DNA from 2 places in the Pseudomonas sp. rhizo66 genome. Region 2 is predicted to be linked to the other one. Evidence: predicted binding sites of a transcription regulator. Region 2 holds the regulator's gene; the other holds the start of a gene.
The links. Region 2 encodes FliA, which starts transcription of late flagellar genes. Its sites were predicted from a motif close to CTAAAGTTTNNNNNNNNNNNGCCGNTAA; they were not measured.
Positions count from the first base shown of each region.

Region 1: the regulator FliA is predicted to act here: its motif matches at 1,658-1,685, upstream of motA (flagellar motor stator protein MotA).

Region 1 covers NZ_JAUJWZ010000004.1:152,402-155,816, reverse strand. The annotation lists gene motB (flagellar motor protein MotB) at 1-734, opposite strand, end outside; gene motA (flagellar motor stator protein MotA) at 738-1,589, opposite strand; gene QZR14_RS06560 (HDOD domain-containing protein) at 1,756-3,294, shown strand; gene rhdA (thiosulfate sulfurtransferase) at 3,337-3,415, shown strand, end outside.
Region 2 covers NZ_JAUJWZ010000019.1:42,096-45,510, forward strand. The annotation lists gene QZR14_RS21675 (protein phosphatase CheZ) at 1-690, opposite strand, end outside; gene QZR14_RS21680 (chemotaxis response regulator CheY) at 709-1,080, opposite strand; gene fliA (RNA polymerase sigma factor FliA) at 1,247-1,987, opposite strand; gene fleN (flagellar synthesis regulator FleN) at 1,984-2,814, opposite strand; gene flhF (flagellar biosynthesis protein FlhF) at 2,931-3,415, opposite strand, start outside.

The DNA of each region.
Region 1 (3,415 bases), on a different contig from region 2:
CCCACCACCCGCGCCACCTGCGAGTCCGGATAGCTACCGGCAACCAAGGCACGCCGGGCAGCGTTGGCACGGTTGGCCGAGAGTTCCCAGTTACCGAAATCACCAGTGCCGGTGTACGGCTTGGCGTCGGTGTGACCGCTGATGCTGATCTTGTTCGGCACCGCTTTGATGGTGTCGGCCATGGCCAGCAGGATGTCTTCAAAGTACGGTTTCAGGCGTGCGGAGCCCGAGTCGAACATCGGCCGGTTCTCGGCGTCCATGATCTGGATGCGCAAGCCATTCGGGGTGATCTCGAAGAGGATCTGATCCTTGAACTTCTGCAGTTGCGGATTCTCGTCGACCTTGTTCTGCAGTTCTTGCAGCAGCAGTTCCAGACGTTCCTTCTCGACCTGCTCGGCCATGCCTTCAACCTGTTCGGTATCGACCGTAACCTTGTCAGGCTGCGGTTGCGATTTCACTTCCGGGTTAAGGGTGTTTTCCGGGGCCAGGGTCGGTGTGCCGCCCAGATCAATGATGTACGGCGTGCCGCTTTCGGAGAAGCCGACCGGGTCTTTGAAGTAACCGGCAATGGCGATCTTCTGCTCCGGCGTCGCGGTGGACAGCAGCCACAACACGAGGAAGAACGCCATCATCGCCGTGGCGAAGTCGGCGAAGGCGATTTTCCACGCCCCGCCGTGATGCCCGCCGGCTATGCGCTTGACGCGCTTGATGATAATCGGCTGATTATTTTCCATGACTTAGCGACCGCGAACCGCTTGTTCCAGCTCGGCGAAGCTTGGACGGTGCGCCGGGTACAGAACCTTGCGACCAAACTCGACCGCCAGCGAAGGCGGCATGCCGGAAGCCGAAGCTACCAGCGAGGCCTTGATGGCTTCGTAGACGTTCAGCTCTTCCTTGGCATCGTGGGCCAGCGAGTGCGCCAGCGGGCCGAAGAAACCGTAGGCCGCGAGAATACCGAAGAAGGTACCGACCAGTGCCGCACCGACGTGCAGACCGATGGACTTCTGATCACCTTCACCCAGCGAGGCCATGGTCACCACGATACCGAGTACCGCCGCGACGATACCGAAACCGGGCATGGCGTCGGCGATGCCGTTCACCGCATGGGATGGATGCTCGAGGTCTTCTTTCAGGCTGTACAGTTCCATGTCGAACAAGCCTTCCAGCTCGTGCGGCGCCATGTTGCCGGAGGACATGATGCGCAGGTAATCGCAGATGAACGCGGTCATGCGTTCGTCTTTGAGCACGGCCGGGTACTTGGCGAAAATCGGGCTCGCGGCGGCGTCTTCGATGTCGCCTTCAATGGCCATCATGCCTTCGCGGCGGCTCTTGTTGAGGATCTCGTAGATCAGGCCGAGCACTTCCAGATAGAACGTGTGGCTGAAGCGCGAACTGAACATGCTCAGGGATTTCTTGAGCACGTGCATCGTCATGTAACCGGGGTTGGCCTGGAGGAATGCACCCAGTGCCGCACCACCGATGATCAACACCTCGAAGGGCTGGATCAGGGCGGCAATCTTGCCGTGGGAGAGCACGTATCCGCCGAGCACGCTCGCGAATACGACGATGATGCCGATAATTTTAGCCATAGGTAGAAAGTACTTATTTAAGTCGGGTTCAAGGTCATATTCGGAAGTTAAAAAATCTCTTCTTCTACTTATCGGCAAAACTGCGCCAGACTATAGCCAGTTCAGGCGAAAAGCCAATTTAGCCCATGCCGGGCGCGTCTACAGTCAGTGAAGATCTCGTCCAGACATGGCTAATGAAACGAACGTCCCACACGCAAAACCGACCACGCTCGAGGGCTGGGTAAAACTGCTCGACAGCGTCCGGCTGCCCGTGCCGCAAGAGGCTCACGACAAAGTCTGTCGGGCGATCCGCGACAACCGCAGCTCGTTGCGCGACATCGCCGACCTGATGCAGGACAGTCCGGCGCTGGCCTTGAGCATCATCCGTGAGGCGAATCGTCACACCCACGGCACGATGGCCGCACCGGCGGAAAATCTCGAGGTGGCGATCAACCGTCTCGGCCTGGCGCGGACCGAAGAGTTGCTCGCGCGCCTGCCCGCCGAACCGCAGATGCAGATTCCCAAAGCCCTGCGCCAGTTACAGATGATCAGCCAGCACGCCACGCAACAGGCCAACGGTTTTTTCGCCAGTCGCCTGGCGCGGCTGTGGCAGGACATTCATTGGGGCAGTTTGTTGTTTCTCTCGCCGCTATGGCCCTTGGCGCTGACGTATCCCGAGTTGCTCGAAGAGTGGGAACTGCGGGTTATCCACAAGGGCGAGTCGGCCCCGGTGGTCGAGAAGCAATTGTTTGGCGTGCGCTTGCTGAAGATCGCCGAGGCGCTGGTGCAAGTCTGGCACCTGCCGATCTGGGTGCAGCAAGGCTATAAATTGCTGCTCAGCGAACAGCGCGAACTGGTCAAAGTCCTGCGCATCGCCCGCGACAGCGAACACCCGTTGCGCCAGCAAAACCGCCTCGATGACGATCCGACCCTGCGCCGCTGGCTCAACCAGCCGGCCAACACCGTGCTGCTGGCCAACGGCCTGGCACTGTCGGCGCAACAAGCCTGGGACAGTCCGCACAGTGAGCGCTGGCAATACCTGACCAGCCTTTATCTGCAGATCTCGATGGATGAAGTGCAACAACAGTTGCACCAGCAAGCCGCCAACAGTGCGCGCCACCATGCAATGCCGGACTTGTGGCACCCAGCGGTTTCGTTGCTTTGGCCATGGGGCACCCATCGTTTGCCGGCTGGCATGTTGCCCGCCGCTGCGCCCACCTCGGAAGATCTGACGCAATGGCGCCGGCAATGCGCCGAGCTATTGGCCGAGCCAAGCCGCTTCACCAATGCCATGAGCCTGACCGTCGCCGCCCGCGATGCGCTGGTCGCCAGCGGCATGCGCCGGGTGATGATCCTGATGGCCGATCGCACACAGTCCAATCTGCGCGTGCATCAAACCGCCGGGTTGCCGAAAGACGCGGCGGCGCTGAATTTCGTCGTCAGCCAGAGCAAGGTCTTGCAACGGCTGCTCGCGCAACAGGCGCAGGTGCGGATCAATCCCGAGAACAACGCTCAGTTCTCCGCCCTGCTGCCAGCGAGCCTGCGCACGCTGTTTCGCGGCGAACACCTGTTCCTGCGCTCACTGGTCAACAATGGCCGGGTGATCATGATCGTCGTTGCCGATCAGGGCGGCGGGCCGTTCGCCGACATCACCGTGCAAGCCTTTGGCAAAACCGCGCAGTGCATCGAAAAAGCCCTGCACAGCTTTAGCAGCCGTGGCCGATGAGGCTGCGCTACAATCCTCCCCTTTGTGCTCTGGAGACCTCACATGTCTGACTTCTCTGGCTTGCCGCTCGTCATCGAGGCGAGCGACCTGCTCCCGCGTCTCGATTCCCCTGAACTGATTC
Region 2 (3,415 bases):
GAGATGTTTTTGTGGATCTTTTTCTGCAAGCATCGCGGCGCGGTCATGTTCGATGCCCGCAAAGCGGTCGACTTGACTGGCCATGAGCACGAGTTTGAGCAAATTGCTTTCGACTTCGGTGACCAGTTGGGTCACCCGCTTGATCACCTGACCGGTCAGGTCCTGGTAATCCTGGGCCAGCAGGATGTCGTTGAGATTGCTCGACACTGCACGGTTGTCCGTGCTGCTGCGTGACAGAAAACCGTCGACCCGGCGCGCCAGTTCACGGAACTCCTCAGCCCCGACCTCGCGACGCATGAAACGCCCCCAATCGGCGCTCAAGGTCTGCGCTTCATCAGCCAGACTGTTGACCACCGGCGTGGCGCTTTCCACCAGATCCATGGTGCGGTTGGCCGCGGCTTCCGTCAGCTTGACCACATAGCCCAGGCGTTCAGTGGCGTCGGTGATTTGCGACACTTCCTCGGCCTGTGGCATGTGCGGATCGATCTGGAAGTTGACGATCGCACTGTGCAGTTCACGTGTGAGCTTGCCCACTTCCTGGTACAGGCCGCGGTCACGGGTCTGATTGAGCTCATGGATCAGTTGCACAGCGTCGCCGAACCTGCCTTTTTCAAGGCTTTCGACCAGTTCGACCGCGTGTTTTTTCAGGGTCGATTCGAAATCGCCCTGTGAAGATTCGTTATGCTCCATAGCTCCCCCGCGCGTTCATCAGCCGATGCGTTCGAAAATCTTCTCGATTTTGTCTTTCAACGCCTGAGCCGTGAAAGGTTTGACTACGTAGCCGTTTACACCGGCCTGGGCGGCTTCAATGATCTGCTCGCGCTTGGCTTCAGCCGTGACCATCAGGACTGGCAGGTGCTTGAGTTTTTCATCGGCACGCACATGGCGCAGCAGGTCGATACCGGTCATGCCCGGCATGTTCCAGTCCGTTACCAGAAAGTCGATGCTGCCGCTGTTGAGCACTGGAATGGCAGTGGTGCCATCGTCAGCCTCGACGGTGTTGGTGAACCCAAGATCACGCAGCAGGTTCTTGATGATCCGCCGCATCGTTGAGAAGTCATCAACGATGAGGATTTTCATGTCTTTGTTCAATTCGACCTCCAAGCAGTCTTAAACGCGCCCAGCACCTGGACGCGCCACTTCAATCAATCGGCGCAGCACTCGAAGACTGTCTGGAGCACAACAGAGCAAGACCGGTGCCGTTCATCACCGCACCAGCCTCGTTCGCAGTGTCCCCACACTGCCTTCAGCGCGCTCGCCACTCCCCCAAACGCCCCCGCAAACGGGCCGCGCACTGGCTGTGTAACTGGCTGACCCGCGATTCACTGACGCCAAGGACTTCACCGATCTCCTTGAGGTTCAGCTCTTCGTCGTAGTACAGCGCCAACACCAGTCGCTCACGCTCCGGCAAATTGGCAATCGCGTCCGCCAGCGCTGCCTGGAAGCGTTCATCTTCCAGATCGCGTGACGGCTCCATATGAGCACTCGCGCCATCCTCGTGCAGCCCTTCGTGTTCGCCGTCCTGCAACAGGTCGTCGAAACTGAACAGGCGACTGCCCAAGGTGTCATTCAAAATCCCGTAGTAATCGTCGAGACTCAATTGGAGTTCGGCCGCAACCTCGTGATCTTTAGCATCACGGCCGGTTTTAGCTTCAATTGAGCGAATTGCGTCGCTGACCATACGGGTATTGCGGTGAACCGAGCGTGGCGCCCAATCCCCTTTGCGCACTTCGTCGAGCATCGCGCCGCGGATTCGTATGCCCGCGTACGTTTCGAAACTGGCGCCTTTGCTGGCGTCATATTTGGTCGAGACTTCGAGCAGGCCGATCATCCCGGCCTGGATCAGGTCTTCGACCTGCACACTCGCCGGCAAGCGTGCCAGCAAGTGGTAGGCAATGCGTTTGACCAGTGGCGCGTAACGCTCGATCAGCTCGTACTGCGCGTCACGTGCCGACTTCTTGTAGTAGTTCATACCGCTTGCGGTCATAGCACGGGCCCTGCCGTTTGCTGCACGAGGCGCTCGACGAAAAACTCAAGGTGGCCACGCGGGTTGGCGGGCAGCGGCCAGGTATCGACCTTCTGCGCAATCGCCTTGAACGCCAGCGCGCACTTGGAACGCGGAAAGGCTTCGTACACCGCGCGCTGCTTCTGCACCGCTTTACGCACGCTTTCGTCGTAAGGCACGGCGCCGACGTATTGTAGGGCCACGTCAAGGAAGCGATCCGTGACCTTGGTCAACTTGGCGAACAGGTTGCGCCCTTCCTGCGGGCTCTGCGCCATGTTGGCGAGGACGCGGAAGCGGTTCATGCCGTAATCGCGGTTGAGCAATTTGATCAGCGCGTAGGCGTCGGTAATGGAAGTCGGCTCATCGCAGACCACCAGCAACACTTCTTGCGCGGCGCGCACAAAACTGACTACCGAGTCACCAATACCCGCAGCGGTGTCGATCACCAATACGTCGAGATTGTCGCCGATGTCGCTGAACGCCTGAATCAGGCCGGCATGTTGCGCCGGGCTCAGGTGCACCATGCTTTGCGTGCCGGACGCCGCCGGCACGATGCGGATGCCACCGGGGCCTTGCAACAGCACGTCGCGCAACTCGCAACGGCCTTCGATGACGTCGGCCAGCGTGCGTTTAGGGGTCAGCCCCAACAATACGTCAACGTTCGCCAGACCGAGGTCGGCGTCCAGCAGCATGACCCGACGGCCAAGCTCTGCCAGCGCCAGCGACAAGTTCACTGACACGTTAGTCTTGCCGACGCCACCTTTGCCGCCGGTCACCGCGATCACCTGTACGGGATGCATGCTGCCCATGTTATTTCTTTACCTTGTCTTGCATAGACGGAGGCCACATTACTGGCTGCGCGTTCCCGATCGGAACAATGCATGGCAGACCATCGATGTAGGTACAAAAACTGTTCATGAATACCTCAGCCTACCTGCTTGGTCGGGCTGTGATAGATATCAGCGAACATGTCAGCCATGGCTTCTTCGCTGGGTTCTTCCTGCATTTGCACGCTGACGGCGCGGCTGACCAGTTGATGACGGCGCGGCAGATGCAGATCATCCGGAATCCGTGGGCCATCGGTCAGGTACGCGACCGGCAATTCATGACTGATCGCCAGGCTCAACACTTCGCCAAGGCTGGCCGTTTCATCCAGTTTAGTCAGGATGCAGCCGGCAAGCCCGCAACGCTTGTAACTGTGATAAGCGGCGGTTAGAACCTGTTTCTGGCTGGTGGTTGCCAAGACCAGATAATTTTTTGCACGAATGCCGCGCCCGGCCAGACTTTCGAGCTGCATGCGCAGGGCTGGATCGCTGGCTTGCAGGCCGGCGGTATCGATCAGCACCACGCGTTTGCGCAGCAATGGGTCCAGCGCTTGCACCAGCGATTGGCCCGGATCAACGTGGGTCA